Regions from separate parts of the Chromobacterium sp. FG22 genome, predicted to be linked through region 2. Evidence: predicted binding sites of a transcription regulator. Region 2 holds the regulator's gene; the other holds the start of a gene.
What was found. Region 2 encodes FNR, which switches genes on or off when oxygen is low (the NO sensors DNR and NnrR bind a similar motif). Its sites were predicted from a motif close to TTGATNNNNATCAA; they were not measured.
Positions count from the first base shown of each region.

Region 1 (11,123 bases), on a different contig from region 2:
TGACAGACCCGTTTGTCAGGCTGTTTTGCATTGGCGGGACGGAACATTGGCGTGGGCGGGGCGGTCGCAGCAGAACGCGCCGCGCGGCGGCGCCGAATCAGGACAGGAGTAGAATTCCCGGCATGAAACGTTATTTCTTGTGGGCCGCGATGGCCCTGAGCTTGTCCGCTTGCAGCGCGCTGCAGCAATTGGGCGCGCCCATCAGCTCGCATCCTTCCTCGCCGGGCAAGAGCCGGCCGCAGACGGCGCCGGCGCCCAGCGCCAAATCGGACGCCTTGCTGCGGGAAGCCAACCGTCTGGCCGACAAGGTCAAGAGCGGCGAGTTGACCCGGCTGGCCGCCGCGGATCAACTGGGCGCGTTCCGGCTCAAGGCGGTGGGCTCCAATCCCATCGACGACAACACCTTCGCCATGTACCGCTATCTGACGGTGGAGCGCGAGGCGGGCCGCATCGACCAGGAAACGTTTCGCGCCAAGATGGACGAGCGTCTGCGCGAATGGATGCGACGCTGGCCCAAGATGAATCCGAAACCGGCCGAGCCGGCCTTCACCAACTTCCTGCTCAAGCTGTACGGCTTGCCGGCCCTGGGGGCTTGAGCATGGGCAAGAAAGCCAAGCCGGACGCGGCCGGCTGTCCCTGCGGGCTGGGCGGCGCTTACGCGGCCTGTTGCGGCCGTTACCTGGGGGCGGACGGCGCGCCCGCGCCCACGGCGGAAGCCTTGATGCGCTCGCGCTACACCGCTTACGCGCGCGGCGACGAGGCGTATCTGCTGGCGAGCTGGCATCCCAGCACCCGGCCGCAGGCGCTGGATCTGGCCGCGGACGCCGGCTTGGTCAAATGGCTGGGCCTGGAGGTGTTGGCGACCGAGGCCGGCGGCGCGGCCGACGCCGAGGGCGTGGTGGAGTTCTCCGCGCGCTACAAGGTGGGCGGCAAGGCCGAACGCATGCGCGAGCGCAGCCGTTTCCTGCACGAGGACGGCCGCTGGTTCTATCTGTCCGGCGAACTGAGCTGAGCTGTCGCTAGAGAATCTAGTGCTTCTGCGTTCGCAGCAGGCTTTCGATGGCGCGCTCCAGCGCCGCCGGCTTGACGTAGGGGGCGAAACGCTTGCGGATGCGCCCTTCGCCGTCCACCAGGAATTTGGTGAAATTCCATTTGATGCGCCGGCTGCCCAGCAAGCCGGGCTTGGCGGCGACGAGATGACGCCAGAGCGGATGCGCGTCGGTGCCGTTGACGTCGATCTTGGCGGATAGCGGGAAGCTGACCCCGAAATTCTTCTGACAGAACTGGCCGATGGCGGCGGCGTCCCCAGGCTCCTGGCCGCCGAACTGATTGCAGGGGAAACCGATGATCTCCAGGCCTTGCTCGCGGTAGCGCTGGTACAGCTGTTCCAGGCCGCCCAATTGCGCGGTGAAGCCGCACTCGCTGGCGGTGTTGACCAGCAATAGCACTTTGCCGCGATAGCTCGCCAGCGGCAGGGTCTGCCCGTTTAAAGACTCAATGGAAAAATCATATATGTCCGGCATATTTCCGCCTTTCGCCAAAGCGAAGATCATGGCAAGAAACCGGAGGCAGGGCAATGGGATCGGCGGATAAAAAAAGGGGCGCAACGGCAAGGGGGAACCGCTACGCCCCAAGAAGAAATCAATTGCTGTACAAGGGCCGACCAACCGGGAAAGTCAGCTAACCCTCTGTTTATCCTAGAACATTAAGGTGAAATTGCGAGGACGGATTTGGCGGGATTTAAATGACAAAGGGATGGCTAAGCCATCCCTTTTTTGCTGGCGGGAAGCGTTTCAGGGGCGCGGCAGGGTCACGCCCACCTGGCCCATGTATTTGCCGGCGCGGTCGCTGTAGGACACGTCGCAAATTTCATCGGATTCGAAGAACAAGACCTGGGCCACGCCCTCGTTGGCGTAGATCTTGGCCGGCAGCGGCGTGGTGTTGGAGAACTCCAGCGTCACATAGCCTTCCCATTCCGGTTCGAACGGGGTGACGTTGACGATGATGCCGCAGCGGGCGTAAGTGGATTTGCCCAGGCAGACGGTCAGCACCGAGCGGGGAATACGGAAGTATTCCACGGTGCGGGCCAGCGCGAAGCTATTGGGCGGGATGATGCAATAGCCCTTGCCGGAGACTTCCACGAAGGAATTGGGGTCGAAGTTTTTCGGGTCGACGATGGTGCTGTTGATATTGGTGAACACCTTGAATTCGTCGGCGCAGCGGATATCGTAGCCGTAGCTGGACGTGCCGTAGGAGATCACCTTCTGGCCGTCCACCATCTTGATCTGGTTGGGCTCGAAGGGTTCGATCATTTTGTACTCGTCCGCCATCCGGCGAATCCACTTGTCCGATTTGATGCTCATTGTCTTGGGCCCGTAGCTTGTCGATTGATTGTCCGCGATTTTAACCGCAAGCGCAGTGGCCGGCTATCGATAATCCATCGTCGATCCGGATAGGACAATGCTATTGATGCAGGTCAAGCAGGGCGGGAATTGCCGCGGTTTGCCGATATTCGACGGGGTTCGGCTGGATATACTAATGCAAACCATTCTCGTTCTTGATCGGATCATCATGTTGACTTTGGATGCATTCCCCGCCGGACGCCACGGCGTGGTCGACAGCCTGGAGCTGGCCGAAGAGGCCATGCGCCGCGTCGCCGCCTTTGGCCTGGAGCCGGGCTGCCGGTTTTATCTGCGTCGGGCGGCGCCCTTGGGCGGGCCATTATTGCTGGACGTCGGCGCCACGCGCTTCCTGCTGCGCCGCAGCCTGGCGCGCCTCATCGTGGCGAGGGTGGCGGTATGAAGCGTTTCGCCCTGATCGGCCTGCCCAATACCGGCAAGTCCACCTTGTTCAACCGTCTGACCGGCATGTCGCAGCGCGTCGGCAACTGGCCGGGCCTGACCATAGAGTTGAGCAGCGCGCGCCTGTTGCTGGGCGGCCACATGGTGGAGTTGGTGGATTTGCCCGGCGTCAATGATTTGACCGGCTATTCCGACGACGAGGCGGTGGTTCGCGACGTGCTGCTGGCCAGCGCCTTCGACGGCGCCGTCCTGGTGCTCAACGCCAGCCAGCTGGACCGGCAACTGCCGCTGGCCTTGCAGGTGCTGGCCAGCGGCCTCAACTGCCTGGTGGTGCTGAATATGGCCGACGAGGCCAAAGCCCTGGGCGTGAGCGTGGATGTGGAGCGCTTGTCGGAGCGCCTGGGCGCGCCGGTGTTTCTGGCCTCGGCCCGGCATATGCAAGGCTGGCCGCCGCTGATGGCGGGCTTGAACCGGCTGGCCAACGACGGCGGCCCGGCGGCGCGCGCCAGGCTGGACGCGGTGCCGGACACCCGGGAGGCGATGGCGGAGGCCAAGCGGCGGCTGGCGGGCTGCTGGACCTTGCCGCCCGTGCTGCCGGCGGGGCTGACGGAGAAGATGGACCATTGGCTGATGCATCCATGGCTGGGTCTGCCGCTGTTCTTCGTGCTGATGGCGCTGCTGTTCAATCTGACGTATCAGATCGGCACCCCATTGCAGGAGCTGGCCGGCGCCGGCCTGGACTGGATCAAGGAGCAGGCGCTGACGCCCTTGCTCGCGCCCTTGCCCGAGATTGTGCAGAGCCTGGCGCTGGACGGAATCTGGCAGGGGGTGTCGACGGTGCTGACCTTCGCGCCCATTTTGCTGGTGTTCTTCGTGTTGATGGCGATGGTGGAGGATTCCGGCTACCTGGCGCGCGCCGCCTATCTGACCGACGCCTTCATGGCCAAGCTGGGGCTGGACGGCCGCGGCTTCGTGATGCAGCTGATGGGCTTCGGCTGCAATGTGCCGGCCATCATGGGCACTCGGGTGATGCGCGAGCGCAAGCAGCGGCTGCTGACCATGCTGGTGATCCCGTTTTCGCTGTGTTCGGCGCGTTTGCAGGTGGTGGTGTTCTTCGCCGGGCTGTTGTTCACGCCGACGCAGGCGCCGTGGGTGTTGATGGGGCTTTATCTGATGAGCTTCGCCGTCGCGGTGTTCACCGCCTGGGTGTTCAAGCGCCGTTACGCCGGCGGCGAGGCCTTCTTGCTGGAAGTGCCGCCGTACCGGCTGCCCGGCTTGAGCCATTTGCTGAGCCGGGCGGTGGGGGAGGTGCGCGCCTTTCTGCAACTGGCCTCCAGTTTCATCCTGCTGGGCGTGGTGCTGGTCTGGCTGCTGACCCATGTGCCGGCGGGCGAGGGCAAGACCCTGGCCGACGCTCTGGGCAGCCTGCTGGCCCCGGTGCTGGACCCGATAGGCATCCGCCACGAACTGGCGGCGGCCTTGCTGTTCGGCTTCATCGCCAAGGAAATCCTGCTGGGCAGCCTGGCGGTGATCTACGGGGTGCCGGAGGCCGGCCTGGGCGCGGCCTTGCTGCAACATCTGGATTGGCGCTCGGCGATGAGCTTCCTGATCTTCACCTTGATCTACGTGCCCTGCCTGTCCACGGTGGCGGCGATGTACCGCGAGTCGCGCAGCAAGGCCTACACCGCGATGTCGGTGGCGTGGTCGGTGGGACTGGCCTGGTTGTTGTCGTTCGCGTTTTATCAAGCCGGCGTGCAACTGTGGCCCTGAGGGCTTAGAATGAATGGTTCGCGAATTCCGTTCGCGCCGGCGGCGCGCCCGCCGGCGTTATTGAACTACAACAACAAGAGGTCGTTTTATGCAAGGTGATCCCAAAACCATCGAGTTGCTGAACGAACTGCTGGCGGAAGAACTGTCCGCCGCGGACCAGTATTTCATTCATGCCGAGATGTACAAGGACTTCGGTCTGCACAAGCTGTTCGAGCGCATCGATCACGAGCGCGAGGACGAGTTGTCGCACGCGCGGGTGCTGATCGCGCGCACCTTGTTCCTGCAAGGCAAGCCGAACGTGGCCAAGCGCGTGCCCATCGTGGTGGGCGAGAACGTGCGGGCGATGCTGGCCAGCGATCTGGAAGTGGAATACCGCGTCGGCAACTTGCTGAAAAAAGTGGTGGCCCACTGTGAGAGCGTGAAGGACTACGTGACGCGCCAGGAACTGATGGTGCTGCTGGAAGAGACCGAGAACGACCACGCCCACTGGCTGGAGCAGCAACTGCGCCTGATCGATATGGTGGGCGAGCAGAACTATATCCAGTCCCAAATGTAAGCTCCGGGGATTTCGGCGTTAAGACGCGGCCGCCTTCAGGGCGGCCGTTTGTTTTGCGGCGTCCGCGCCGGTTTTGACTTGGCGCAGCATGGCCGGCGAGGCTTGCGTCTATCATCGCCGGCAGATGAATTCGCCGGAGGGCGCGATGTCGCTGGATCTATCCGTTTCCTGGCTGGGCATGAAGATGGCCAGCCCCCTGTTCAACGCTTCCGGCGTCTATTGCCGCACGCGGGAGGAACTGGAGCAGGTGCGCCGCTCCGCCGCCGGCGCGGTGGTGACCAAGAGCTGCACGCTGGAGCCGCGCGCCGGCAATCCCGAGCCGCGCTACCGGCGCACCGCGCTGGGCAGCATCAATTCCATGGGCCTGCCCAACGAGGGCTACCGCTATTACCTGGACTACGCCCAGGCTTACGACGACGCCAAGCCGCTGTTTCTGTCCGTGTCCGGCATGACGCTGGACGACACCCTGACCATCCTGACCGAACTGGCGGCGCTGAAGCTGCCCTGCCTGCCGGAGGTGAACCTGTCCTGCCCCAATCTGCCGGGCAAGCCGCAGCTGGGCTATGACTTCGCCGCCAGCGCCGAGGCTCTGGCGGCGATCAGCCGGGTGTACGCGCGACCGTTCGGCGTCAAGCTGCCGCCGTATTTCGATCCGGCGCACTTCGCCGCCATGGCCGCGGTGTTGAACGCCTTCCCGCTGCTGCGCTTCGTCACCTGCATCAACTCGGTGGGCAACGGCCTGGTGATCGATCTGGACAGCGAGTCCGCGGTGATCAAACCCAAGGGCGGGCTGGGCGGCTTGGGCGGCGACTACGTGTTGCCGACGGCGCTGGCCAATGTGCGCGAGTTCGCCCTGCTGCTGGCCGACAAGCATGTGATAGGCTGCGGCGGGGTGAAGAGCGGGGCGGAGGCCTTCATGCACATCCTGGCCGGCGCCGCCGCGGTGCAGGTGGGCACCTGCCTGCACGAGGAGGGCGTCAGCGCCTTCGATCGCATCGAGGCGGAGTTGGCCGCCATCATGCAGGCCAAGGGCTACCAGCGGCTGGATGAGTTCCGCGGGCGGCTGAAGACGCTGTGAGCGCATGAAAAAAGCCCGGAGAACCCGGGCTTTGTTTTAGCGGCTGATCGGCTTGTAGCGGATGCGCTTGGGCTTGGCGGCTTCCTCGCCCAGGCGTTTCTTCTTGTCGGCTTCGTATTCCTGATAGTTGCCGTCGAAGAAGGTCCATTGCGATTCGCCTTCCGCCGCCAGGATGTGAGTGGCGATGCGGTCCAGGAACCAGCGGTCGTGGGAGATCACGAACACGGTGCCGGCGTATTCCAGCAAGGCGTCTTCCAGCGCGCGCAGGGTTTCCACGTCCAGGTCGTTGGACGGTTCGTCCAGCAGCAGCACATTGCCGCCCTGGAGCAGGGTTTTGGCCAGGTGCAGGCGGCCGCGTTCGCCGCCGGAGAGCATGCCCACCTTCTTCTGCTGATCGGCGCCCTTGAAGTTGAAGCGGCCGAGGTAGGCGCGGCTGGACATCTCGAACTTGCCTACGGTGAGGATGTCGGCGCCGGCGGCCACGTCCTCGAACACGGTCTTGTCGCCGTCCAGGCCCTCGCGAGTCTGCTCGACAAAGGCCATCTGCACGGTCTGGCCGATCTTGACCTCGCCGCTGTCCGGCTGTTCCTTGCCGGCGATCATCTTGAACAGCGTCGATTTACCGGCGCCGTTGGGACCGATGATGCCGACGATGGCGCCCGGCGGGGCCTTGAAGCTGAGATTGTCGATCAGTAGGCGGTCGCCGAAGCCCTTGGACACGCCGTTGAACTCGATCACCTCATTGCCCAGGCGCTCGGCCACCGGGATGAAGATTTCCTGGGTTTCGTTGCGCTTCTGGGTTTCGTAGCTGGACAGTTCCTCGAAGCGGGCCAGACGCGCCTTGGATTTGGCCTGACGGCCTTTCGGGTTCTGGCGCACCCATTCCAGTTCCTGCTTCATCGCCTTCATGCGCGCGCCTTCGCTCTTGGATTCCTGCGCCAGGCGGGCTTCCTTCTGCTCCAGCCAGCTGGAGTAATTGCCTTTCCACGGGATGCCTTCGCCGCGGTCCAGTTCCAGAATCCATTCGGCGGCGTTGTCCAGGAAGTAGCGGTCGTGGGTGACGGCCACCACGGTGCCGGGGAAGCGCACCAGGAATTGCTCCAGCCATTCCACCGATTCCGCGTCCAGGTGGTTGGTGGGTTCGTCCAGCAGCAGCATGTCGGGCTTGGACAGCAGCAGCTTGCACAGCGCCACGCGGCGCTTCTCGCCGCCGGACAGCGGGGCGATCTTGGCGTCCCACGGCGGCAGGCGCAGCGCGTCGGCGGCGATTTCCAGCTGGTGTTCTACGTTGTCGTTGGCGCCGGCGGCGATGATGGCTTCCAGCTTGCCCTGTTCTTCGGCCAGCGCGTCGAAGTCGGCGTCCGGGTCGGCGTAGGCGGCGTAGACCTCTTCCAGGCGCTTTTGTGCGCCCATCACGTCGCCCATGCCGCTTTCCACTTCCTCGCGCACGGTTTTTTCAGGGTCCAGCTGCGGTTCCTGCGGCAGGTAGCCGATCTTGACGCCGGCCAGGTGCTGCACCTCGCCTTCGTATTCCTTGTCCGCGCCGGCCATGATGCGCAGCACGGTGGATTTACCGGCGCCGTTCAGGCCCAGCAGGCCGATCTTGGCGCCGGGGAAGAAGGACAGGGAGATGTCCTTGATGATCTGGCGCTTGGGCGGAACGATCTTGCTCACGCGGAGCATGGACATTACATATTGTGCCATCGGTATTCACGCTGGATTGAAGGGGATAAACCGGGATTCTACCAAATCCCCCGGTTTAGAGCCTGTTCAAAGTCTCGCGAGCAAGGGCGAGACAAGGCGAAAACGGCTGAAGAAGCGGAATGTACATACAGTACATGAGCATTCTGAAGCCGGTTTCAACGCCGTATCGCCGAAGCGCAGTAGACGTTGAATAGGTTCTTAGGTCAGCCGTGCGGCCGCGTAGCCGGCCGCTAGAACAGTAGCGCCAGCGCCGCCGTCGCCAGCATGGCGAAGGCGCAGGCCACCTTGGCCACCGCGCCGACGATGAAGCCGATAAAGGTGCCGATGCCGACCTTGCCGGCCTGGAAGGCGTCCTTGCGGGCGATGAACTCGCCGATGACGGCGCCGACCAGCGGGCCGAGCAGCACGCCGGCCAGGCCGAAGAACATGCCGACGATGCCGCCGATGAAGGCGCCCCACAGCGCCTGGCTGCTGGCGCCGCTGGCCTTGGCGCCCAGCAGGCCGGCGAAGAAATCGATCACCAGGCCCAGCGCGGTGAGCAGGGCCATGATGATCAGGCTGATCGCGCCCAGGTGGTTGAAGTTGTCCAGCCAGGCGGCCAGTAGCAGGCCGCCGAACATCAGCGGCAGGCCGGGGATGATGGGCAGCATGGTGCCGGCCAGGCCGGCGATGATGAGCAGGGCGGCAAGACTGTAGCCGGCGATTTCCATGGTGGTCCTTGCGGGAGAACGCGCCCGCGGCCTGGCCGCGGGCCGGGTGTCAGCGGGTGTACTCTTCCAGCAATTGCAGTTGCGCGCAGTGCGGCTTGCCGCGGGAGGTGCGGCGTTTGTAGCTGCCGTCCGGCAGCATGTCCCAGGCGTTGACGTTGTCGTCCAGATAGAGACGCAGCGCTTCCTTGATCACCCGGCGCTTGAGTTTGACGTCGACGATGGGCACGCAGGTTTCGATGCGGCGGAAGAAGTTGCGGCCCATCCAGTCGGCGCTGGCGATCAGCAGGTCTTCCTTGCGGTCGTTGTGGAAATAGAACACGCGCGGGTGTTCCAGGAAGCGGCCGACGATGGAGCGCACGACGATGTTGTCGGACAGCCCCGGCACGCCGGGCCGCAGCGCGCACACGCCGCGCACGATCAGCTGGATCTTGACCCCGGCCTGGCTGGCGCGGTACAGCGCGTGAATCACCTGGCTTTCCAGCAGGGCGTTCATCTTGGCGATGATCTGCGCCGGCTTGCCGGCCTGGGCGTGGGCGATTTCGCGGTCTATCGCCTCCATCACCATGCTGTGCAGGGTGAACGGGCTCTGGAACAGCAGCTTGAGCTGGCTGGCGCGGCCCAGGCCGGTCAGCTGCACGAAGATGTCGTTGACGTCGCTGGCGATCTGCTCGTTGCAGGTCAGCAGGCCGAAGTCGGTGTAGAGGCGGGCGGTGCGCGGGTGGTAGTTGCCGGTGCCCAGATGCACGTAGCGGCGCAGGCCGTGTTCCTCGCGGCGCACCACCATCAGCATCTTGGCGTGCACTTTGTAGCCGATCACGCCGTAGACCACGTGGGCGCCGGCGTCTTCCAGCCGGCTGGCCCAGCCGATATTGGCTTCCTCGTCGAAGCGGGCCATCAATTCCACCACCACGGTCACCTGTTTGCCGGCGCGGGCGGCGGCGATCAGCGATTCCATCAGCACCGAGTCGGTGCCGGTGCGGTACACCGTCATCTTGATGGCCACCACGTGCGGATCGGACGCGGCCAGCGTCAGCATGTCTATCACCGGCTGGAAGCTCTGGAAGGGGTGATGCAGCAGGATGTCGCCTTTGCGGATGGCGTCGAACAGCGGCGTTTTCTTGCGCAGCATTTCCGGCAGCGTGGGGATGAAGGGCGTGAACTTCAGATCCGGCCGGTCCACCAGGTCCGGCACCTGCATCAGCCGCACCAGATTGACCGGGCCGTTGACGCGGTAGACGTCGCGCGGCTTGAGGTTGAACTGGGTCAGCAGGAATTCTTCCATGTGCGCCGGGCAGGTGTCGGCGATCTCCAGCCGCACCGCGTCGCCGAACTGGCGCTGGCGCAACTCGCCTTGCAAGGCGGTGCGCAGGTTTTTCACTTCCTCGTCTTCCACCGTCAGCTCGCTGTCGCGGGTGACGCGGAATTGGTAGCAGCCCTTGACCGCCATGCCGCTGAACAGCTCGTGCACGTGCGAGTGCAGGATGGAGGACAGGAAGACGAAGGTGTGGCGGTGGCCGTCGCTGACGTCCGCCGGCAGCTTGATCACCCGCGGCAGGATGCGCGGCGCCTGGACGATGGCGATGCCGGAGGCGCGGCCGAAGGCGTCGCGGCCTTCCAGCTCCACCGCGAAGTTCAAGGATTTGTTCAGCACCTTGGGGAAGGGGTGGGACGGGTCCAGACCTATCGGGGTCAGGATGGGCATCAGTTCGCGGAAGAAGAAATCCCGCACCCATTGCTGCTGAGCCGGACTCCATTCATTGCGGCGCAGGAAGATGATGTTTTCCTCGCGCAGCGCCGGGAACAGCACTTCGCTCATCACCGCGTACTGGTCGCGCACCAATTGGTGGGCGGCGGTGGCCACCTTGGCCAGCGCCTGTTCCGGCGTGGAGCCGTCGGCCAGGATGCGCTCCGGCGTGGCCTCGGCGGTTTCCTGCAGCCAGGCCACGCGCACTTCGAAGAACTCGTCCATGTTGGAGGACACGATGCACAGGAATTTCAGCCGTTCCAGCAGCGGCAGGTTGGCGTCTTCCGCCTGGGCCAGCACGCGGCGGTTGAATTCGAGCAGGCCAAGTTCGCGGTTGATCAGCAGGTCTTGCGTGTGTGACATACGGGGTTCAAGCCAACAGTGGAGAGTTCAGGGAAAAACAAAGCCCTCGCTTGGAGGGCTGGGCATGGCGATTAGTTCTGCGGCGGAGTATAGCCGGCGGGAGCGTCGGCGCCGTCGCCGAAGAAATAGGCTTCCAGCTGCGCGGCCAGATACTGGCGGGCGCGGGCGTCGGCCAGGCTCAGGCGGTTTTCGTTGATCAGCATGGTCTGATAGCGCAGCCAGCCTTGCCAGGCTTCCTTGGACACGTTCTCAAACACTCGCTTGCCCAGTTCGCCCGGCAGCGGCGGGAAGTCGAGGGCCTCGGCTTCGCGGCCCAGCTTGACGCAATTGACGGTTCTGCTCATGGCGCAATCCTTAAAATATCGGAAAAAGGTTAATTCAATATTGTGTCACAGAG
Region 1 covers NZ_JBMDJX010000021.1:5,855-16,977, forward strand. The annotation lists gene ACODSD_RS18230 (hypothetical protein) at 123-596, shown strand; gene ACODSD_RS18235 (YchJ family protein) at 599-1,012, shown strand; gene ACODSD_RS18240 (glutathione peroxidase) at 1,029-1,523, opposite strand; gene dcd (dCTP deaminase) at 1,794-2,363, opposite strand; gene ACODSD_RS18250 (FeoA family protein) at 2,572-2,802, shown strand; gene feoB (ferrous iron transport protein B) at 2,799-4,571, shown strand; gene bfr (bacterioferritin) at 4,660-5,127, shown strand; gene ACODSD_RS18265 (dihydroorotate oxidase) at 5,273-6,205, shown strand; gene ettA (energy-dependent translational throttle protein EttA) at 6,242-7,909, opposite strand; gene ACODSD_RS18275 (DUF456 family protein) at 8,140-8,619, opposite strand; gene ppk1 (polyphosphate kinase 1) at 8,669-10,726, opposite strand; gene ACODSD_RS18285 (oxidative damage protection protein) at 10,798-11,070, opposite strand.
Region 1: the regulator FNR is predicted to act here: its motif matches at 2,467-2,480, upstream of ACODSD_RS18250 (FeoA family protein).

Region 2 (11,123 bases):
CGAAGCCGCGCATCTCGAGGAGAAACTGGCATGAGTGGCGCTGTGTATTGGTTGCCGGTGGTGTTCGCCGGCCTGATGGCCCTGGCCATGCTGATTTACGTGGTGCTGGACGGTTACGATCTGGGCGTGGGCCTGCTGCTGCCCTTCGCCGAGGACGACGAGAAGGACATGATGATCGCGTCTATCGGTCCGTTCTGGGACGCCAACGAAACCTGGCTGGTGCTGGGCGTGGGCCTGTTGCTGGTGGGCTTCCCGCTGGCGCACGGCATCATCCTGGGCGAACTCTATCTGCCGGTGGCGCTGATGCTGGCCGGCTTGATCGTGCGCGGCGTGGCTTTCGATTTCCGCGTCAAGGCGCGCGAACCGCACAAGCCGTGGTGGAACGTCGCCTTCGCCTGTGGTTCCCTGTTGGCGGCGTTGACCCAGGGCGTGATGCTGGGCCGCTATCTGACCGGTTTCGCCGAAGGCTGGCTGGCCTGGGGTTTCGCCTTGCTGGCCGGCATCGGCCTGGCGGCGGCCTATACGTTGTTGGGCGCCGGCTGGCTGATCATGAAAACCAGCGGCGCCTTGCAGGCCAAGGCGGTGGCCTGGGCGCGGCGCAGCCTGGCCGGCGCCGGCCTGTCGGTGCTGCTGGTGTCGGCGGCCACGCCGCTGGCCAGCAGCCATATCGCCGCCAAGTGGTTCGCCTTGCCGGAGTTCCTGCTGTTGCTGCCGCTGCCCTTGGGTTGCATCGTGTTGTTCGCCACTTTGTGGGTGATCCTGCCGCGGCTGGCGGTGCGCCAGGCGGCAGGCAACGACAATTGGTGCTGGGCGCCGTTCGCCTGCACCGTCGGCATCGTGCTGTTGTCGTTCTGGGGCCTGACCTATAGCGTGTTCCCGGAGGTGGTGATCGGCCGGCTGAACATCTGGCAGGCGGCCAGCGACACCGCGGCGCTGTGGGTGATCTTCTGGGGCGCGGCGGTGGTGCTGCCGGTGATTCTGCTGTACACGGCCTTCGTCTATCGGGTGTTCCACGGCAAGGCCAATGCGCTGACTTACCAATAAGCTTGCGATTTCCGTCCTTGACGAAGCCGCCTTTGCCGAGCAGAGGCGGCTTTTGCCATACTGGAAGCGCGTCATCCGCCTGCAATCCGCGTCGGCGACAATGACGCCTTTTGTCCGAGGTCCGCAAGGAAGCGCCCATGTCCCAGTCCACGTCCGGCCGGCAATGGCCTTATCCCCGCTTCATCGCCCATCGCGGTGGCGGCGTCCTGGCGCCGGAGAACACCCTGGCGGGATTTCGCGAAGGCTTGCGCTACGGCTACCGCGGCGCGGAATGCGATGTGAAGCTGTCCGCGGACAATGTCTGCTTTCTGCTGCACGACGACACGGTGGAGCGCACCAGCAACGGCCGCGGCGCGGCGGCGGCGATGTGCATGGCGCAATTGGCGCGGCTGGACGCCGGCGGCTGGAAGGGCGCGGCTTTTGCCGGCGAGCCGATGCCGACGCTGGACAATGTCGCCGCTTATTGCCTTGCGCACGGCATCGCCTTGAACATCGAGATCAAACCCTGCCCGGGACGGGAGGCGGACACCGGCGCGGCGGTGGCGGCGGAAGCCGCGCGGCTATGGGCCGGCGTCGCACAGCCGCCCTTGCTGTCGTCTTTTTCCGACGAGGCGCTGCGCGCCGCGCGCGACGCCGCGCCGCGTCTGCCGCGCGCCTGGCTGGTGGAGCAGGCGCCGGCGGACTGGGAGGCGCGTTTGCGCGAGCTGGCTTGTATTGCGCTGCACTGTGATCACCAGAGCTTGAACGCTGAGCTGAGCGCCGAGATCAAGCGAGCCGGCTTTCAATTGCTGTGCTACACGGTGAACCGGCCGGCCGACGCCGAGCGCTTGCTGGCCTGGGGCGTGGACAGCGTCTGCACGGATCGCTTGGATTTGCTGCGGCCTATTTCAGATTGAAAGCCTTGAAGCTCCCGTCCGCCTTCATCGTCAGGATGGCGTGGTTCAGCCGTTGCATGGCGTCGTCGCTCAATTGAGGATGGCAGGCGAAATAGATGTCCGTCTCATTCACCACCAGGGCGACGCGCGGCGTCGCCATTTTCATTTTGTCGGCCATGCCCTGTATGCCCACATCCAGCGTGGCCAGCAAGTCGATGCGGCCCAACTGCAGTTTGCGCAGGCTGGTTTCCAAGTCCGCGCTTTCGTCCAGCGCCCAGCCCTGTTGTCTTAGCCGGCTGGCCACGGCGGTGCCGCGCACGGCGCCGATGTGGAATTGCCGGGCCTGCTCCGCCTTGTCGAAGCGGCGGGTCTCGTCTTGACGCGCCAGCAGCACCAGTCGCAGGCGGATGATGGGCTCGCTCCAGCGGAACAGCGCCTCGCGTTCGGGAAAGCGGGCGGCGGTCAGGCAGGTGTCCGGGGTGTGCCGGACCAGCAGCACCGCGCGGGCGGTGGGGTAGGGCGCGAACTTGAACGGCAGGTCGGCGCGTTGCGACAGCGCGCGCATCAGGTCGATGGCGGCGCCGGAGACGCGTTGCTGATCGGCTGACACTTCGATGATGGGGGGCTGAGGGCTGACCAGTATGGTCAGCCCGGCCGCCGCGGCCGGCGCCGGGGCCAGCGCCGCAATCCCCAGCCACAGCAGGCGCCGCATCGCGGCCTAGACGCTGAAGCGGCCGGCGAGCTGGCCCAGCCGCTGCGACACCGACTGCAGTTCGCCGGCGGTCTGCGCGCTGGCTTCGACGGCGCTGGCGTTGGTTTCCGACATCCGCGCCACGCTCTCCACGTTTTGAGCCAGGGACTGGCTGGCGCTGCTCTGTTCCTTCAGCCCCTGAGTGATTTGATGGATGCTGTCCAGCACCTGGTCCACGCATTGGCGGATGGAGGCGATGCTGGCGCCGGCGTTGCGGGTGTTTTCCTGGCCTTGCATGATGGCGCTCATGCCGGTTTGCATATTGGCGATGGCCTGCTGCGAGGTGCGCTGGATGTCGGAGACGATGGTGCTGATCTCGGTGGTGGATTGCGCGGTGCGTTCCGCCAGCTTGCGCACCTCGTCGGCCACCACGGCGAAGCCGCGGCCTTGTTCGCCGGCGCGGGCGGCTTCAATGGCGGCGTTCAGCGCCAGCAGATTGGTTTGGTCGGCGACATCGCGGATCACATCGACGATGCTGGCGATGGACTCCGATTGCTGGCCCAGCGCGCCTATGGTTTCCGAGGCCGAGGACACGTCGCGCACGATGCTGTCCATGCTGGCGCTGGCGTCGTGGATGATGGCGTTGCCCTCGCTGGATTGGCTGACCGCGGCGCGCGAGAGTTGATTGGCTTGTTCCGATTGCTCGGCGCTGACCATCAGGCTGGTGCTCAACTGTTCGATCGCCGCCGCCATGCTGGCCGCCGCCTGAGTTTGCTTGGTGCTGCTGTGGGACACGTTCTGGGCGCTTTGCGCCATCTGGTCGGCGGCCGAATTGACTTCGCGCGAGGTGTCCAGCAACTGGGTCACGGTGTCGCGCAATTGGTCGCGCATCTGGCCGATGGAGGCGAGCAAGCTGCTACGGTCCTGTTCGCGCAACTGGATGCGGGTGCCCAGCTGGCCGGCGGCCAATTGCTCGACCACGCTTTGAACGTAGAAAGGCTCGCCGCCCAGTTGCAGGGTGATGGACAGATAGAGCTGGTGGAACAGGAAGCTGGCCAGCAGCATGGCGGCCAGGCCGATGCCGATGTAGAAATTGCGCTGGGCCTGCATCCGTTCGATGCGGGCTTGCAGCAGCGTGTCCAGATTGTTCAGCGTCACGTCGCCGAAGCGGGCGCCGATCTCGGCGTTTTTCGCCGCCATGCCGCTCACCGCCAAGGCCGCGCCGGTTTGGCCGGCGATGGCCTTGTCTATGGCCGCGCCCTGGCCTTGATGAAACGCGGCCAAGGCCTGGGATTCGGCGTTCAGCGCGGTCTTCAGCGCCGGATTGTAGGCCAGCGCCTTGGCCAGATCGCCATTCAAGCCGTCCAGCGCGCCGTTGATCAGCGGGCGCAGTTCCACCAGGCGGTCGCGTTCCGCCGGCGTCAGCGCCTGGCCGGCTTCCGGTTTGGCGGCCCAGGCCAGCGCTTCGCCGATGTAGTTGCTCAGCGAGGGCAGCTTGGCGGTGGCGGCGTCCATCAGGTAATAGCTGTCGATGTCCGGGTCCAGCGTCAGATTGGAATTGTCGCTGGCGGCGCCGAGCAGGGCGTTGAGTTTGTCCGCTGTGCTGTCGAAGCTGGCGATCACTTGCGGCGGCGGCGCCGCGCCTATCCGCGACAGCGTGCCTCGCGCGGCGCTGGCGGTTTTCCAGGCCTCGTCGGTTTGCAGGATGGCGCCGTATTGTTCATGGGCGCTTTGCAGCCGGTTCCAGCCTTGCTCCAACTGCGCCTGCGCCGCCGGCAGCGCCGCCTTGGCGGCGGCCTCGCCCTGCGCCGCTCGCACGGCCAGATCCTGAGCTTGTTCCAGCGCGCCCAGCAGGTGATGCAGCGGCTGGATGTAGGACACGCCGACTCTTTCTTTTTGCGAAAAGTCGATATTGTCCTGATTGGTTCGATACAGACCGTACACCATATAGAGTAAGGCGACGGCAAAGACCGCGCCGATCAGCGCAAAGCGGCTGGGGTAGCTCAAGCGCTGCATCAGCCTTACCACGGGCGTTGTCATGATTTCGCTCCTGACTGTGGCGGCGACGCCCGCAATGTGAACGTCTACCGCGCCAGTTCCAGAATAGGCAATTTTCACGGACTGCGATTGCCGCATGAAATGCGATGGCTGGGCTGAAGCGCCGCGTATCAGTTCATTGCGGGCGGGAGCATGAGCTTTGCCTTGTCTGGCGTATGCAGGCAACCGGCCATAATGCTTAAGTCATCAAAAATGACTTTTGATTGTTTTGTGCTTGGATAAATAGGCCGCTCTCTGGATAGGATCAATGACAAAGGCGTGTCCGGGCGCGACGGAAAGCCGGCTGGCGCGGCTTTGGCCGATGGCGTCCGGCATTGCCAGCAATCACTCTATTTTGCTAAATTCGCCGGGTTTCGCATCAAAACAGTCTGACGAAGCGGTGTCCCGAAGCAGGCGGCCTGACGGCTGCGGGGAGCTGTCTCGTCAAGACCGCAACCCTCGAGCCCGGCGCCAAGATCGGGACGGGGTCAATCTTCCAGTCTGAAATCCTTCCGGCGCGCGTCGCCCATTTCCAGATTGCCACGCTCAGAGCTTTAAGAGGATCCATGGACTTGCTTCATTCGTTTATCAATGCCGCCAATGATGTGATTTGGGGCAAGATGCTGATCGGCCTGTTGCTGGCCGTCGGCTTGTATTTCTCGTTGCGTTCCGGCCTGTTGCAGCTGAGGCTGTTCGCGCGCGGCTGGCGCGAAATGATGGGCGGCCGCGGCGGCCATCGCAGTAAGGACGATATTTCGCCGTTCCAGGCTTTCGCCACCGGCCTCGCCAGCCGGGTGGGCACCGGCAATATCGCCGGCGTGGCCATCGCCATTGCCGCCGGCGGCCCCGGCGCGGTGTTCTGGATGTGGCTGACCGCCATGCTGGGCATGGCCAGCGCTTTCGCCGAATCGACTTTGGCGCAGCTGTTCAAGACCAATCACCATGACGACACCTTCCGCGGCGGCCCGGCCTACTACATCCAGAAAGGCCTGGGGCAACGCTGGCTGGGCGTGATCTTCGCCCTGTGTCTGATCCTGGCCTTCGGCCTGGTGTTCAACGCGGTGCAGGCCAACTCCATCGTGGCGGCCACCGAGGGCGCCTGGGGCTGGAACCGCTATATGGTGGGCATCGCCCTGGTGGTGATGACCGCCCCCATCATTTTTGGCGGCGTGCGCTCGGTGGCGCGGGTGGCCGAGTGGCTGGTGCCGGTGATGGCGGCCATTTATCTGCTGATGACCTTCTATGTCTTGGCGGCGCACGCGGCCGAGCTGCCGGGTTTGATCGTGTTGATCGTCAAGAGCGCCTTCGGTCTGGAGCAGGCGGCGGGCGGCTTCGCCGGCTATGCGGTGAGCCAGGCGATGATGCTGGGCATCAAGCGCGGCCTGTTCTCCAATGAGGCGGGCATGGGCTCCGCCCCCAACGCGGCGGCGACGGCGACTTCGCGTCACCCGGCGAGCCAGGGCGCGATCCAGATGTTCGGCGTCTTCATCGACACCATGGTGATCTGTACCGCCACCGCCGCCATCATTCTGTTGTCCGGCGTGTATGACCAGGGTTTGAGCGGCGTGGCGCTGACGCAGAAGGCGATCGAATCGCAGTTCGGCCCGATAGGCGCGTCCTTCCTGGCGGTGGCGATGTTCCTGTTCGCCTTTTCCACCATCATCGGCAATTACGCTTACGCCGAGGGCAATGTCGAATTCATCCGCAGCAATAAGGGGATCTTGCTGGCCTTCCGTCTGATCGTGCTGGCGATGGTGATGTTCGGCGCGGTGGCCAGCCTGCCGCTGGTGTGGGATATGGCTGACTTTGCCATGGGCCTGATGGCGCTGATCAATCTGGTGGCCATCGTGCTGCTGTCGCGTTATTTCTTCATTGTGCTGAAGGATTACGAGCGTCAGCTGAAGCGGGGCGAGTCCACCCCGGTGTTCAAGGTGGCGGATTACCCGGAACTGGCCGCCAAGGTAGAAAAAGACATCTGGTAAGCCGCGTCCGGCTCCAACGATAAACAGCCCGCGTCCAGACGCGGGCTGTTTTGTTGCTAGCCCCGTTCAAATGGTCTTGGAGTAGCGCGCCTGGGTGCGGCGCTCCCGCAGGTGGCGGTCGAAGATCATCGCGATATTGCGGATCAGGAAGCGGCCCTTGGGCTCCACCATGATGAAGTCGCCGTCGAAGGACAGCAGGCCCAGTTGCTGGTATTCGCGGATCTGCGGCAGTTCTTCGGCGAAGTACTCGGCGAAGTTGATGCCGTGGATCTCTTCCAGCGCCTCCACCGACAGCGAGAAGCGACACATCAGGCCCTGGATGATGCTGCGGCGCAGGATGTCGTCATTGTCCAGCGTCAGCCCGCGCAACACCGGCAGATGGCCGCTGTCCAGCGCCGCGTAATAACTGTCCAAGTCCTTGGCGCTCTGGCTGTAACAGGGGCCGACCTTGCCGATGGAGGACACGCCAAGACCGATCATGTCGCAGTCCGCATGGGTGGAGTAACCCTGGAAATTGCGTTGCAGCCGGCCCTGGCGCAGGGCGGAGGCCAGTTCGTCGTCCGGCTTGGCGAAGTGATCCATGCCGATGAAGACATAGCCGGCGTCGGCCAGGCGCTGCACCGAGTCCTGCAGGATGTCCAGCTTGGTTTCCGGCGAGGGCAGATCGGCCTCGTTGATGCGCCGCTGCGGCATGAACACGGTGGGCAGGTGGGCGTAGTTGTACAGCGCCAGCCGGTCCGGCCCGATGGCGATCACCTTGTCCAGCGTGCGGCGCACCGATTCCCGGGTCTGCAGCGGCAGGCCGTAGATCAGGTCGACGCTGACGGACTTGAAGCCGGCGTCGCGCGCGGCCTGGATCACCTCCAGCGTTTCCTCTTCGGACTGCACCCGGTTCACCGCCTGCTGCACCGCCGGTTCAAAGTCCTGAATCCCGACGCTGATGCGGTTGAAGCCGAGTTCGGCCAGTTTGAAGATTGTCGCCGCGCTGACTTTGCGCGGGTCTATTTCTATGGAATACTCCCCCTCCTTCAAGAACTCGAAATGAGTCTTGAGCAAGGTCATCAATCGTTCCAGTTGCGCGTCGGACAAGAAAGTGGGGGTGCCGCCGCCGAAATGCAGCTGTATCACTTGCTCGCGGCGGCCCAGACAGGAGGCGATCATGCGGACCTCCTTCTCCAGGTAGTCCAGGTACAAGTCCGCTTTGCCGCTGTCCTTGGTGATGATCTTGTTGCAACCGCAGTAGTAGCAGATAGTGTTGCAAAAAGGTATATGAGCGTACAATGATAAAGGTTTCCGGTTGGCGCCGATGCTGCGCTGCCGTAGCCAGTGGATGTAGTCTCTTTCGGCAAAACCCGGCGTAAAGCGATCCGCTGTCGGGTATGACGTATATCTAGGACCTGTCCCGTCGAGGCGCTCAATCAGCGCGCGGTCGAATTCAAAATGGGCAGGAGAAAATGGGTGGGTGGTCTTCATGTCGTATTTGGATGGCAAAACCTCTGGTGGACTGGTAAATTTGCGGAAATCCTGCGAATTTCGCTTTGATAAGGGTCAAGCTTCATCGCAAGCTTGTACTAAACATGCCATGTCCGATCAGAACCATATCTCTTTGCATAACCTGAAGGTCTCCTGCTCCAACTGCAGCCTGAAGGAACTTTGTCTACCTGTGGGGCTTAACCGCGAGGAGCTGACCCAGCTCGACGCGGTGATCCGCCAAAGCCGCCGTTTGAAGCGCGGCGAGTACTTGTTCCGCAGCGGCGAAGGCTTCCGTTCGCTGTTCGCGGTGCGCACCGGCTTCTTCAAGACCAGCGTCGCCAGCCAGGACGGCCGCGAGCAGGTCACCGGCTTCCATATGTCCGGCGAACTGATGGGCCTGGACGGCATTTCCGCCAATGTGCACGGCTGCGACGCCATCGCGCTGGAGGACAGCGAGGTGTGCGAGCTGCCGTTCAGCCGCATGGAGAGCCTGGGCCGCGAAATTCCCACCCTGCAGCACCATTTCTACCGTCTGATGAGCCGCGAGATCGTTCGCGATCAGAATGTAATGTTGTTATTGGGCAACATGAAGGCGGAAGAGCGCCTGGCCGCCTTCCTGCTCAATCTGTCGCAGCGTCTGTCCACCCGCGGCTTCGCCGCCAACGACTTCATCCTGCGCATGAGCCGCGAGGAAATCGGCAGCTTCCTCGGCCTGAAGCTGGAAACCGTCAGCCGCACGCTGTCCAAGTTCCAGCAGCAAGGCTGGATCACCGTCGATCACAAGCACATCCAACTGGTGATGGTGGACGAATTGAAGGCGCTGATTTCCGGCTGCGCTCACGCCAACGGACATTGATTCCGCCGCGCGGGCGGACAGATGGAAAACGCAAGGCAAGCCCTCGGGCTTGCCTTTTTTCATGGGGCCGGCGCGCAGTCCGCGATTTGCAGCAGCAGCCGCGACAGCGGCGCTTCCTGAGGCCAGCCCGGCGGCACGGCGAAGCCGCGGGCCACTTCATGCCAGTCGCCGTCGGGGCCGGGCTGCAGTTCGGCCAGCAGCTGCGGCGCCTCGGCCTGTTCCAGGCGCGCGCGCAGTTCCGCCGCGTCGGCGGTGTGTTCCCGCGAGCGGCGCGCCGGCGCCAGCCAACTGAGCCTGGGCAGCCAGGCCCAGCGCGAATCCGCATTCAACGCCGGCCAGTCGCCGCGCAGCGGCCAGTATTGCCCGTACAGCGGCTGGGCGCCGGGCGGCGCTTCCGGCGCGGTGTCGCGGGCGTGGAACAGCCAGCCGCTGAGCCGGGCGCCGACCGCGCAGCCCTCAAAGCCCGCCGGCAGCGTCGCTTGCGCCGCCGGGTGGCGGGACAGGCGCAGCTGGGTTTGCAGTTTATGGGCTTTCAGCGCCCAGGCGTCGCGCAGGCTGGGGCCGGTCAAGGTGTCCGCGCTGCGGCCCAGTTGCAGATAGAACTTGCTGGCGGCTTCCAGATGCAGCGGTTGGCCGTCTAGGCGCAGCAGGAAGTCGAACTCGCCGACGGTGCGGCCGTCCGGCGCGCGCACCGGCAGATTGCTGGCCACCAGTTCGATGTGCGGCGCCAGCCGGAACCAGAAGGACAGCAGCCGTTCCGCGTAATGGCCCAGACGGCGGGTGGGCTGGCGCGCCAGCCAGTGCTGAAGTTCGGCAGGATCGGCGTCCAGCGTTTGCAGCAAGGCCGGGCCGTCGGCCCCCAGCAGCCGCTGCGGCGGGATGTCCGCGCCGCTGCGCCAGGGAGAGGGCGCGGAGAGCAGAAAAGCCAGATCGCGCACCGCCGGGTGCGCGTAGGGCAGGGTGAATAGCGGCTTATTCGCCATCCTGTCCGGGCGCGTCGCGGCGGACTTCGCCGTCGGCGGCGCGCTGCACCTGTTTGAGGAAGCCGCGCAGGATGTCGATTTCCTCGCGCAGCAGGCCGGCGCGGTTGAACAGGGTGCGCATCCGGCGCATCATCCGTTCGCTGTTGCGGCGGCGGAAATAGCCTATCTTGTCCATGGTCTGTTCCAGGTGGCCGCAGAAGCCCTCCACCTCGCCCAGCGCCGCCGCGTCGCTGTCGGCGCGCAGATAGTCGACGTCCACGCCGGTGTGGCTGAACAGTTCGTAAGTCATCACCTGCACCGCCATCGCCAGATTCAGCGAGAAGTAGTCCGGGTTGCCGGGGATGGTCACCAGGCGGTTGCATTGTTCGACTTCTTCAATGGACAGGCCGAAGGTCTCGTTGCCGAACACCAGGGCCACCTGTTCGCCGGCGCGGGCGCGCGCCACCAGTTCCGGCGTGGTCTGGCGCGGGGTGGACAGCGGGGTGGTCAGCTCGCGACGGCGGCTGGTCAGCGCGCAGGCGATGGTGACGTCTTGCAAGGCCTCGGCCAGGCTGGACACCACGGTGGCCTGCTCCAGAAGATCCACCGCGCCGGAGGCCAGCGTATTGGCCTCGTCGCTGGGAAACACTTTGGGTTCAACCAGATACAGCCGGCTCAGGCCCATGGTTTTCATCGCCCGGGCGGCGGAGCCGATATTGCCCGGATGGTTGGGGCGGGCCAACACGATGCGAATGTTTTTCAGAAAATCAGGTACTTGGGGTTTATTCATCAGCAGTTTCACATTAAAATAGCCGGCTTATCGAAAAGCCCGCGCGCCGTTTTGCGCGCAAGGCCAGCGTTTGCCGGATTGGGCAGGCGTGTCGCCTTGCCCGATTGCGCCGGGTTTTTCTTGTTCCTTAACCCAGATTGTTACTAGCAGACGTCGCGTCATGTGGCGGACGTCTGTCATGGTTGAAAGTGTAGAGGCCGTCAATGCATCCGATGCTCAATGTCGCGGTGAAAGCCGCTCGCCGCGCCGGCAGTGTCATCCAGCGCGCGTCGCTGAATCTCGACGCGGTGCGCGTAGAGCGCAAGAAACACAATGACTTCGTGACCGAAGTGGACCGCGCCGCGGAAGAGTCCATCATCGCTTCCATTCTGGAAGCTTATCCCAAGCACGCGATTCTAGCAGAAGAGTCCGGC
Region 2 covers NZ_JBMDJX010000014.1:20,931-32,053, reverse strand. The annotation lists gene ACODSD_RS14700 (cytochrome ubiquinol oxidase subunit I) at 1-34, shown strand, start outside; gene ACODSD_RS14695 (cytochrome d ubiquinol oxidase subunit II) at 31-1,044, shown strand; gene ugpQ (glycerophosphodiester phosphodiesterase) at 1,182-1,940, shown strand; gene ACODSD_RS14685 (substrate-binding periplasmic protein) at 1,927-2,631, opposite strand; gene ACODSD_RS14680 (methyl-accepting chemotaxis protein) at 2,638-4,650, opposite strand; gene ACODSD_RS14675 (alanine/glycine:cation symporter family protein) at 5,214-6,629, shown strand; gene hemN (oxygen-independent coproporphyrinogen III oxidase) at 6,696-8,102, opposite strand; gene fnr (fumarate/nitrate reduction transcriptional regulator Fnr) at 8,212-8,958, shown strand; gene ACODSD_RS14660 (DUF1853 family protein) at 9,018-9,941, opposite strand; gene ACODSD_RS14655 (RNA methyltransferase) at 9,931-10,710, opposite strand; gene ACODSD_RS14650 (inositol monophosphatase family protein) at 10,914-11,123, shown strand, end outside.